Regions from separate parts of the Micrococcus sp. KRD012 genome, predicted to be linked through region 2. Evidence: riboswitches for the same ligand, from Rfam matches in the RefSeq annotation. Region 2 holds a riboswitch; the other holds the start of a gene.
The links. A riboswitch is a leader RNA that binds a small molecule or an ion and turns the genes downstream of it on or off. The one in region 2 is predicted to bind S-adenosylmethionine.

Region 1 (5,473 bases), on a different contig from region 2:
CTGCACCGCCGTCATCGAGCCGGTGTACAGGCCGGAGTGGTCGCCCACGCGGGTCAGCGGTGTGGTGAGGGTGTGCGGGCGCGGATCGGCGCCGTCGACGCGCGGCAGCGGCGCGGTGCGCGGGCGCGGCTCGCGGGCCGCCACCCCGGAGCCGTCCGGGCCCGGCTCACCCGTCCGGTCGCCACCGCGGGCCCCCGCGTCGGAGCCTTCGGAGGCGGGTGACGCGTCGCCGTGGGCGGGGTGCCGGACCACCATGCGCTGCACCACGATGCCCTCGGGGTGCTCGTGGCGCAGGAAGGCCACGAGGTCCTCGCGCACGAGGCAGCGCAGGTCCCAGAGGTCGCCGGAGTTGCGGGCGGAGACCACGGCGCGGATGCGCACGACGCCGCCGGTCGCGTCGGTCACCTGCAGCGCGTGCTCGCGCCCGTCCCACAGGTCCGTGGACTCGAGCAGCTGCGCAAGCCGTGCGCGCAGCGCGTCCATCGGCACCCGCCAGTCCACGTCCAGCTCCACGACGCCGGAGACCTCGGTGCCCACGCGCGTCCAGTTCTCGAACGGCTGCGTGGTGAAGTGCGAGGACGGGTAGACCACACGTCGCCCGTCCCAGAGCTTGACCACCACGTTGGACAGGGTGATCTCCTCGACGGTGCCGAACACGCCCTCCATGTCCACCACGTCGCCCACCCGGATCGCGTCCGTGAAGGCGAGCTGGAAGCCGGCGAACACGTTGGTCAACGTGGACTGCACGGCCAGGCCGGCGATCACCGAGATCACACCGGCGGAGGCGAGCAGACCGGCCCCGAGCGAGCGCACCTCGGGCACCCCCAGCAGGACCACGGCGACGGCCACCACCACGATCACCGCGTTGAGGATGCGCCGGATCAGGATGGTCTGCGTCCGGATGCGTCGCTCGCGGCGGTGCTCGACGCTGGTCTCCTGGTAGCGGCCGAGGATCCCCTTCTCGATCACGCCGACCAGGCGCCACGCAGCCCACGCGCCCGCCGCGGCCACGGCGATGAGCAAGAGGAACGACGCCGGCCGGTACCAGGTCTGCTCCTCGGCCATGACCCCGAGCCAGATCCGGGAGGCCAGCAGGCCGGCGGCGACGGCGGCCGGCAGGCTCAGCCGGGCGGCGCCGTGCTGGAACGCGGGGCGGCGCACGAGCACGACGCGCGCCACCTGCAGGGCCAGGTACACGACCGCCGCGCCGATCGCGAACGCCATCAGCACGGTCAGCAGCGTCCCCCATTCCACGCCGAAGGCCCGGGTGGTGGCGGCCGCCCCGTCCTGGATGTCCCCCTCCACCCCGGACGGCACGGTCTCGCCCGCCAGGAGGCGGTCCAGGGCGGTCAGCAGGGGCGGGGTCGCGAGGGCGGGCAGGACGGGGAGGACCATGACGACAGTCTGACACCCGCCCCCGGACGCACCCCGGAGAAGAGCACAATGGAGCCTGACCGTCCGCGCGGTCCGGGCCCGGCCGTCGTCGCGCCCCGTCCCGCCGGCCCGCCGCCGCCCCTCTGGAGGAATCCATGCTCTCCGTCACCGACCTGCGCCCGCTCGACACCGCCACCGCGGACCTGTCCCGCATCATCCCGCGGGCGAACGTGGACGTGTCCTCCGTGGTGCCGGTGGTCGCCCCGATCATCGAGCAGGTCCGCCACGGTGGCGAGCAGACCCTGCTGGAGCTGGCCGAGCGGTTCGACGGCGTCCGTCCGCCCGCCCTGCGCGTGCCCGCGGAGGCGCTCGAGGCCGCCCTGGCCGGGCTCGACCCGCGGGTGCGCGCGGCGCTGGAGGAGTCGATCCGCCGGGCCCGGCTCGTGCACGCCGCCCAGCACCCCCAGGACTCGACGGTCGAGCTCGGCGAGGGCGCCGTCGTCGAGAACCACTGGCTCCCCGTGGGCCGCGTGGGCCTGTACGTGCCCGGCGGCCGCGCCGTGTACCCCTCCTCGGTGGTGATGAACGTGGTGCCCGCGCAGGCGGCCGGCGTGGGGAGCCTCGCGGTGACCTCGCCCCCGCAGCGGGACCACGGCGGCCTGCCCCACCCCACCGTGCTCGCCGCGTGCGCGCTGCTGGGCGTGGACGAGGTCTACGCGGCCGGCGGCGCCCAGGCCGTGGCCATGCTGGCGCACGGCGTCCAGGACGACGACGGCGGGTGGCTCTGCGCGCCCGTCGACCTGGTGACGGGGCCCGGCAACGTGTACGTGGCCGCCGCGAAGCGCGCCCTGCAGGGCGTGATCGGCGTGGACGCCGAGGCCGGGCCGAGCGAGATCGCCGTGATCGCGGACGGCACCGCCCGCGCCGACTGGGTGGCCGCGGACCTGATCAGCCAGTCCGAGCACGACCCGCTGGCCGCCTCCGTGCTCATCACGGACTCCGAGGACCTGCTCCGGGACGTGCTGGCGGCGATCGAGGCGCAGGTGCCCGGGGCGTTCCACGAGGATCAGATCCGCGAGGCCCTCACCGGCCCCCAGTCCGGCGTGCTGCTGGTGCGGGACATGGACCAGGCCGTGGAGGTCTCCGACCGCTACGCCACCGAGCACCTCGAGATCCAGACGCGCGACCCCGAGGCCCTCGTGGGGCGCATCCGCAACGCCGGCGCCGTGTTCGTGGGCCCGTACGCCCCCGTGCCGCTGGGCGACTACTCGGCCGGGTCCAACCACGTGCTCCCCACCTCGGGGACGGCCCGGCACTCCTCCGGTCTGAACACCGTGACGTTCCTGCGCCTGCAGCAGCGCATCCGCTACACGGAGACCGGGCTCGAGGAGGTCGCGGACGAGATCGGCGTGCTGGCCGAGGACGAGCGCCTGCCCGCGCACGGCGCCGCGATCCGCGCCCGCTTCGCGTGAGGGGGCGGGCGTGAGCGGCGTCCGCATCGACGCGTGGCTGTGGGCCGTGCGGCTGTACAAGACCCGGTCGGCGGCCACGGCGGCCGTGCGCGCAGGCCACGTGCGCATCGACGGCGAGCCCGTGAAGGCGGCGACGCCCGTCGTCGTCGGGAACCGGGTGCGGGTGCGCCAGGACGGAGGCGAGCGGATCCTCGAGGTCACGGGGCTGATCGCCAAGCGGGTGGGCGCCCCCGTGGCCCGGCAGCAGTACGTGGACCACTCCCCGCCGCCCGTGCCGCGTGAGCTGCTCGCGGTGCCGTACCGCGAGCGCGGCGCGGGCCGGCCCACCAAGCGGGACCGCCGGCAGCTGGACGCGCTGCGCGGCCGCGACCGACGCTGAGCGTCTCAGTCCTCCCCGCGCCGTCATCCGCCGTCGTGATGGCGGCCTCATGCGGAGGGTGCGGTCAGCACCATCCGGAACGGCTTGTCATTGTCCACCGTGACGGTGAACGTCATCGGCCCCGCCTCATCCACGGGGGGAGTCGCCGCCGACCAGCCGCCGCACAGCGCCTCCGATCCGGCCATCCAGGTCTTCGTTCCCCCGCCACCCCGTGAGGTCAGGATCTCCGTCTCACCGGTGGCATCCGAAGGACACAACACGATGACCCGAAGGACCGCACCCTGTTGAGCGTCCACGGTGATCTGCTGTGTGCCCGTCCCGACCGCCTCCTCCAGGACGGACTCCTTCTCCGGGTCGAGATGGTCCGCATCCGGATGCCGGCGCGTGTACTCGACCAACGTCATCCCGTCCTCCTCGAACAGCGCGGCGGGGAGTGCTTCTTCACCGGCGGGCGACGACGCGGACGAACCGGTGGCGGAGGCCGACCCGGTTGCCGAGGGGGCCGCTGACGTCGGGGTGACGGAGGACGCCGCAGCGGTGGAAGCATTCGCGGTGGAGGAGACGCTGCCCTGGGAAGCGGAGCATCCCGAAATGGCGGTACCGAGGAGAGCCGCGACGACCACGGCGGTCGACAATGCCGCGAGCTTCTTCTCGATGTCCATCCGCATGATCCGGTCCCTCTCGGAGAACCGACTGCGGGGCCGGAGGCCGCGGTCTCGAGCTCCCCCCTCTCGAGTGGCTTGATCCTGGCCGGCGATGCGCGGTGTGTCAAGCATCACATCGGGCAGCTCGGATGACGCCGCGCGACCGCCGCGCTTTGACCACCCCACGGACCCCTCCGTAGGCTGGCCCCAGAATCACGAGTTCCCGTCATTCACGGCCCTGGCCGGCGGGACGGCAACCCTCTCACGCAGTAGTGGGGTGCTCCAGGTGATGATTCGGCCCCTCGGACACCCCGGCGGGCAAGTACCGCGCCTCCGCGGATCCGGGCGATCCGCGTTCCCGCCGTCTGCGGAGCCGCGTCAGTCATCGGAAGAGGACGCGCGCCATGACCCTGACCCACGAACCCCACACCGCCGCGTGGGACACCGACCTGTCCCTCGGCAACCTCCGTTCCGGCCTCTCGGCCTTCCCCACCGGGGTCGTCGCGCTGGCAGGCCTCGCCGACGGCGTCCCCGAGGTGATGGTCTCCTCCTCCTTCGGCGTGGGCATCTCCTGGGAGCCGGCCCTCGTGTCCTTCTCCGCGCAGAACAGCTCCCGCACCTGGCCGCGCCTGCGCCGGGCCGGGGCGATCGGCGTCTCCCTGCTCGCGGCGGACCAGACGCCGCTGTGCCGCCAGCTGGCCTCCCGCGAGGGCGACCGCTTCGCCGGTCTCGACGTGCACCGCAGCCCGCACGACGCCCTGCTGATCGGGGGCTCCTCGCTCTGGCTCGAGACGCGGGTGCACGCCGAGGTCCCGGCGGGCGACCACACGGTGGTGCTGCTGGAGGTGACGGCCTTGGCGGATCACACGGACGCCGCTCCCCCGGCCGCCCTGCACCGCAATCTCTTCCACGGCCTGCGCGCGCTCTGAGCGAACTCCAGGTGAACAATCGGGCCCCTGGTTCCCGGTCGGCGAGATCCGTGCAATGATGGAGCCTGAAGTTGATCAAGCTGTATCCCGCCATCTTCACTGCTCGTCAGCCCGGCATCGCCGGCGTCGATGAGTGTTGGGCAAGCGGTTCAGTCTCGCCGCTTCACCCGCGTCCCACATCCGGGCCGCGGTCCAACACCGCCACCGCACCGCGGGGGCACATCGAAAGGACACCATCATGGCTGTCGGTACTGTCAAGTGGTTCAACGCTGAGAAGGGCTACGGCTTCATCGCCCCCGAGGACAACTCCGCGGACGTGTTCGTGCACTTCTCCGCCATCCAGGGCGGGGGCTTCAAGGAGCTCCAGGAGAACGACCGCGTCGAGTTCGAGACCCAGGACGGCCCCAAGGGCCTCCAGGCCGCCAACGTGACGAAGCTCTGATCTTCGCCTGACGCACGGCTTCCGACGCCCCCGGTCCGCACGGACCGGGGGCGTCGTCGTGTGTCAGGCGTCCACGCCCCGCCGCGCACTGCGCCGCACTCCGCCGTACGCCCGTTCGACCGCGGCGCTGCGACATCACCGCAGGGCTGCACTGCGGTGATGTCGCTGAGGCGCGGTCCTCCGGGGTGGGCCTCGTCCTGGCCCTGCGCGTCAGGCCGCGCCCCGCCGACCCA
Region 2 (5,473 bases):
CCCCGCGCACCGCCTGCACCCAGGCGTGCAGGGCCTCGACGGCCTCGCGGACCGGCTCGGCGGTGGAGCCCAGCTCGCCCGTGACGGGGTCCTGGGAGAGCGGGAACCAGGCGTGGGAGCCCGGCTGCAGGGGCAGGGGCGCGCGGACGGCGGCCACCGTGACGTGCTCGGGCAGGTGCGGGACGAGGCCGAACAGGTCGTCCTCGTTCGCGCCGTAGCCGTGCAGGACGATCAGCAGGTCCTCGGTGCGCTCGCCCTCGGGGCGGGACCAGCGGACGACGGGCTCGACGGCGGGGGTGGGGTTCGCGTTCACGTCCGCCAGCCTAGCGAGCGGCACGGTCGGCCCCTCCCGGAGGTTGACCCCTCCCGCGCGACGTGGGCAGAATCCTACCCGTGGGTAACCCATCCTCCTCCCAGCCTCCGCACGCCTCCGACGCGACCCCGGTCGACGACCCCGCCGCCCATCCGTGGCGCCGCTACGTCGCCATCGGGGACTCGTTCTCCGAGGGCATCGGCGACCCGGACCCGGACCGTCCCGGCTACCACCGCGGCTGGGCCGACCGCCTGGCCGAGGAGCTCTCCCGCCTGACGCCGCCCGGCGAGGACCTGGCCTACGCCAACCTGGCGGTCCGCGGGAAGCTGCTGGACCAGATCGCCGAGGACCAGGTGGAGCCGGCGCTCGCCCTGCGGCCGGACCTCATCAGCGTCTGCGCGGGCGGCAACGACATCCTGCGCGGCGCGGACCCGGACGAGATCGCGGTCCGGTTGGACGCCGTCGTCGAGCGTCTGGCCTCCGACGGCGCCACCGTGCTGCTGTTCAACGCGACCGACGTGAAGGGCACGCCCGTCATCGGCCGCATCCGCGGCACCGTGGCGATCTACAACGAGAACGTGCGCACCATCGCGCTGCGGCACGACGCGCTGGTGCCGGACATGTGGTCGCTCAAGGACCTCGCCCGGCGGGAGATGTGGGCCGAGGACCGCCTGCACTTCTCTGCGCTCGGCCACCACACGATCGCCGCGATGGTGCTGGACACCCTCGGCGTGGAGCACGGCCTCGAGCACCTGCGCCTCTCCCCGCCGGCGCCGCGCACGTGGCGCGCGGCCCGCGCGTCGGACGCCGCATGGGTGCGCACGCACCTGGCGCCGTGGGTGGTCCGCCGCCTCCGCGGCGTCTCCTCCGGCGACGGCGTCACGGCCAAGCGCCCCGTCCCCGAGCCGCTCTTCGGCGCGCCGATGCCGCAGGGCTCGGACCACACCGAGCCGCTGGACATCGTCGAGCCCTGAGCCCGGCCGGCGGGGACCGGTGGCCGTTTCCCGAACGACAGTGCCGCGACACGCCGCCGTTTCCCGAACGAAAGTTCAGAGGGCGAGGGTGCGCTTCAGCGTGTCGGCCACCTGGCCGTATTCGGTGAGGAACCCGTCGTGGCCGATGGGCGAGGCGATCGTGTGCACCGGCGGCCGCGCGGGCAGCGCCGCCGCGAGCGCCTCGGACTCGGCCGGCAGGTAGAGCCGGTCCGAGTCGACGGCGGCCACGAACGCCCGGCCCCGGTAGTCCGCGAGCGCCGCCGCCACGCCGCCGCGCCCGCGCCCGACGTCGTGGCCCATGAGGGCCTCGGTGACCACGAGGTAGGAGTTCGCGTCGAACCGGTCGGCGAGCTTGGCCGCCTGGTGGTCCAGGTAGGACTCCACGGCATAGCGCCCGCGCCCGCCGGGCACCCCGACGACGGCGCCGAACGGGTCCTCGACGCCCTGCGGTTCCCGGCCGAACCGCTGGCCGAGCTCGCCGGCCGTGCGGTAGGTGGTGTGGGCGATGCGCCGGGCGATGCCCAGGCCGGCCACGGGGCCGGGGCCGGGGTAGTAGTCGCCGCCCTGGAAGTCCGGGTCGAGGCGGATGGCCGCGGTCTGCGCCTGCCCCCACGCGATCTGGTCGGCGGAGGAGGCCGCGGTGGCGGCCAGCACGCCCACCCCGGCGACGCGCGCGGGGTGGGTCGCGGCCCACTCGAGGGCGCGGGCCCCGCCCATCGATCCGCCGATCACGGCACGCCAGGCGCCGATCCCGAGGTGGTCGGCCAGGCGCCGCTCGGCCTCGACCGCGTCCCGCAGCGTGAGGAACGGGAACCGGGAGCCCCAGGGCCGCCCGTCGGGGGCCGGCGTCGAGGGCCCGGTGGAGCCGTGGCAGCCGCCGATCATGGCGGGGGCGACCACGAACCACCGGTCCGTGTCCACGGCGCGGCCCGGGCCGACGAGGGCGTCCCACCAGCCCGGCGTCGGGTCCTCCTCGTGCGCGGCCACGTGCGCGTCGCCGGTGAGGGCGTGCAGCACGAGCACGGCGTTGGAGCCGTCGGCGGCGAGGGTGCCCCAGGTCTCGTAGGTCAGCTCGACGTCGGGCAGCAGCCCGCCGGTCTCGGTGCGCAGCTCGCCGACCCGCAGACGGTGGCGGCCGCCGCGGGGCAGCGCGGTGCGCGACGGACGCGTGGCAACGGCGGTCATGCCCGCTCCCCCGCGTCGTCGTCGCCGCGGCGAGCGGCGGCCGCGAAGCCGCGCTCGAGGTCGGCGAGGATGTCCTCGATGTCCTCCACGCCGAGCGAGAGCCGCACCAGGCCGGGGGTGACGCCGGCGGCGCGCTGCTCGTCGTCGGTGAGCTGGGAGTGGGTGGTCGAGGCCGGGTGCACCACGAGCGAGCGGACGTCGCCGATGTTGGCCACGTGGTGGTGCAGGGTGAGCCCGTCCACGAACGCGGCCCCGGCCTCGCGGCCGCCCGCGATCTCGAAGGAGACGAACGCGCCCGCGCCCTTCGGCAGGTAGCGCTGGGCGCGCTCGTGCCACGGGCTGGACTCCAGGCCGGCGTAGACCACGTGCTCGACGTCGTCGCGGCCCTCGAGCCAGCGCGCGACGGCGGCCGCGTTGGCCACCTGCCGCTCCATGCGCAGGGACAGGGTCTCCAGGCCGAGGTTCACCAGGAACGCGTTGAACGGGGAGATGGCCGAGCCGTAGTCGCGCAGCAGTTGCACGCGCGCCTTGAGGATGAAGGCCAGGTTGGCGCCGAGCGGCGAGCCCACCCCGAGGTCCCGCGCGTAGACGAGGCCGTGGTACGACTCGTCCGGCTCGTTGAAGCCGGGGTACCGCTCGGCGTGCTGCGCGTAGTCGAACGTGCCGGCGTCGACGATCACGCCCGCGATGGCCGCGGCGTGCCCGCCGAGGTACTTCGTGGCGGAGTGGGTGACGACGTCGGCGCCGTGCTCGATGGGCCGCAGCAGGTACGGGGTGGCCAGCGTGTTGTCCACGATCAGCGGCACGCCGGCCTCGTGGGCTGCGTCGGCGACGGCGCGCACGTCCAGGACGTCCCCGCGCGGGTTGCCGAGGGTCTCGCCGAAGAACGCCTTGGTGTTCGGCCGGACGGCGGCGCGCCAGGACTCGAGGTCGTCCGGGTCGGTCACGAACGTCGTCTCGACGCCGACCTTGGCGAGGGTGTGCTTGAACAGGTTCTGCGTGCCGCCGTAGAGGCTGGCCGAGGCGACCACGTGGTCGCCGGCGCCGGCGAGGTTGAGGATCGCGAGCGTCGTCGCCGCCTGACCGGAGGCCAGCAGCAGCGCGCCCACACCGCCCTCGAGCGCGGCGATCTTCTCCTCCACCGGGCCCTGCGTCGGGTTGCCGATGCGGGTGTAGAGCGGGTCGAGGTCCTTGAGCGCGAACCGGTCCGCGGCCACCTGGGCGGACGGGAAGTCGTACGAGGTGGTCTGGAAGATCGGCAGGGCGGTCGCACCGAAGGCGTGCTGGCCGACGGCGACGCCCGCGTGGACCTGCGCGGTGGAGAAGCCCCAGGCGTCGGGGGTCGGGGTGGGCTGGTCGGTCATGGCAGACCCTCCTGAGGGGTTCAGGGGCCGGACCCGGCCGCCCCGCCCGCCGGCCGACGTGCCGCTCCGGGGACCGACGTCGTCGAGGTGCCGGAGATGACCCGGCGCCGTCGAGAGGGGCCGTGGGATCGGCCCGCGCTTGCCGGCGTCCGTTGTGGGGCCGGCCTGGTCGTCACCCGGGGCACCCCACCGCGGAAGGAGGGTTGCCGGTCAGCATGCCGGGGCCTGTTGCTGACTCTCGTGACCGTGCCTCCGAGTGTAGCCCGCCGCCCCGCCACGATTTCGTCACGCGTGTCACACGCGGATACGCTCTCCGCACGGGGGCGCTCGACCCGTCAAGGGCTCGACGCCCCCCGACTCGCACCAGGTCAATCCCCGGGGCAGCCCGGGAACGGAGAGGAACAGCGCAGTGCACACCTGTCGCATGGACCACGTGTCCTACGCCGCCGGCCCCGAGGGCCTGGACGCCACGGTCGCCCGCATCGCCGAGACGCTGGGCATCGAGCGGATCAAGGGCGGTGTCCACCCACGTTTCGGCACCCAGAACGCGCTCTTCCCCATGACGGAGGGGCAGTATCTGGAGGTCGTCGAGGCCCTGGACCACCCGGCCTCCCTCAGCGCACCGTTCGGCCAGCTCGTGCGCGCCCGCACCGAGCAGGGCGGCGGCTGGATGAGCTGGGCCGTGGCCACCCCGGACATCGGCCGGTTCGAGCGCCGCCTCGGCCGCGAGGCCGTCCCCGGCAACCGTCGCTTCCCGGACGGCCGCGAGCTGTCCTGGCGGCAGATCGGCATCAAGGGCACCCTCGCGGACCCGCAGCTGCCGTACATCCTGCGCTGGGCCGACGGTCAGGAGGACATGCACCCCTCGCAGGCGGCCGAGCCGCAGGCCACCATCGAGCACCTGAACATCGCCGGCTCCCCCGAGCGCCTCGCCGAGTGGCTGGGCGGCGAGGACGAGGACGGCCAGGTCCAGGACGTGAACATCGAGTACGTCGCGCCCTCCGGCACCCCGGGCATCGTCTCGGTCACCTTCCGCACCCCGAAGGGTGAGATCACGCTCTGAGCGCGGACGCGGGGCCGCTCAGCCGAGCAGCCCCGCCCGCGCCAGCAGCGGGTAGCCGACGAACCCGACGGCGTCCAGCAGCGCGTGCGCGATGACCAGCGGCATCACCCGGCGCACCCGCAGGAACACGAGCGCGAACACCGCGCCCATCAGGGCGTTGCCCACGCCCGGCCCGATCCCCTGGTACAGGTGGTACGCCCCGCGCAGCAGCGCGAGGGCGAGCATCACGACGGCCGCGCGGGGCGGCAGGTACAGCCCCTCGGCGCTCACCCACGACGACGGCACGGCCGGCGCCGGATCGCGCGCCAGGCCCGCGGCGCGCAGCCGCTGCAGATACCCGAGCCGGTCGACGAGCCAGGCGCCCACGATGACCTCCTCCAGCAGTCCGTGCCGCAGCGCGGAGAGCAGCAGGACCGGCACCTGGTACCAGCTCTCCCCGAGCGCCGAGCCGACGATCGCCGTCGTGATCCCCAGGGCCCGGCCGGCGGCGTAGACGCCGAGCGTGCCCAGCCCGATGGCCGCGAACAGGCCCAGGCCCCAGGCCAGGTCGCGG

Region 1: another riboswitch for S-adenosylmethionine. It lies ahead of J1M37_RS00140 (flavin reductase family protein); the one in region 2 lies ahead of J1M37_RS05245 (bifunctional o-acetylhomoserine/o-acetylserine sulfhydrylase).

What each region holds. Positions count from the first base shown of each region.
Region 1 is NZ_JABFBB010000001.1:30,147-35,619, reverse strand. It holds gene J1M37_RS00160 (mechanosensitive ion channel family protein) at 1-1,395, opposite strand, end outside; gene hisD (histidinol dehydrogenase) at 1,530-2,846, shown strand; gene J1M37_RS00150 (RNA-binding S4 domain-containing protein) at 2,857-3,225, shown strand; gene J1M37_RS11360 (hypothetical protein) at 3,273-3,887, opposite strand; SAM riboswitch class IV at 4,081-4,200, shown strand; gene J1M37_RS00140 (flavin reductase family protein) at 4,274-4,798, shown strand; gene J1M37_RS00135 (cold-shock protein) at 5,037-5,240, shown strand; gene J1M37_RS00130 (MFS transporter) at 5,451-5,473, opposite strand, start outside.
Region 2 is NZ_JABFBB010000008.1:5,694-11,166, reverse strand. It holds gene J1M37_RS05260 (alpha/beta hydrolase) at 1-313, opposite strand, end outside; gene J1M37_RS05255 (SGNH/GDSL hydrolase family protein) at 394-1,287, shown strand; gene metX (homoserine O-acetyltransferase MetX) at 1,363-2,493, opposite strand; gene J1M37_RS05245 (bifunctional o-acetylhomoserine/o-acetylserine sulfhydrylase) at 2,490-3,857, opposite strand; SAM riboswitch class IV at 3,988-4,103, opposite strand; gene J1M37_RS05240 (VOC family protein) at 4,267-4,920, shown strand; partial or broken gene J1M37_RS05235 (CPBP family intramembrane glutamic endopeptidase) at 4,939-5,473, opposite strand, start outside.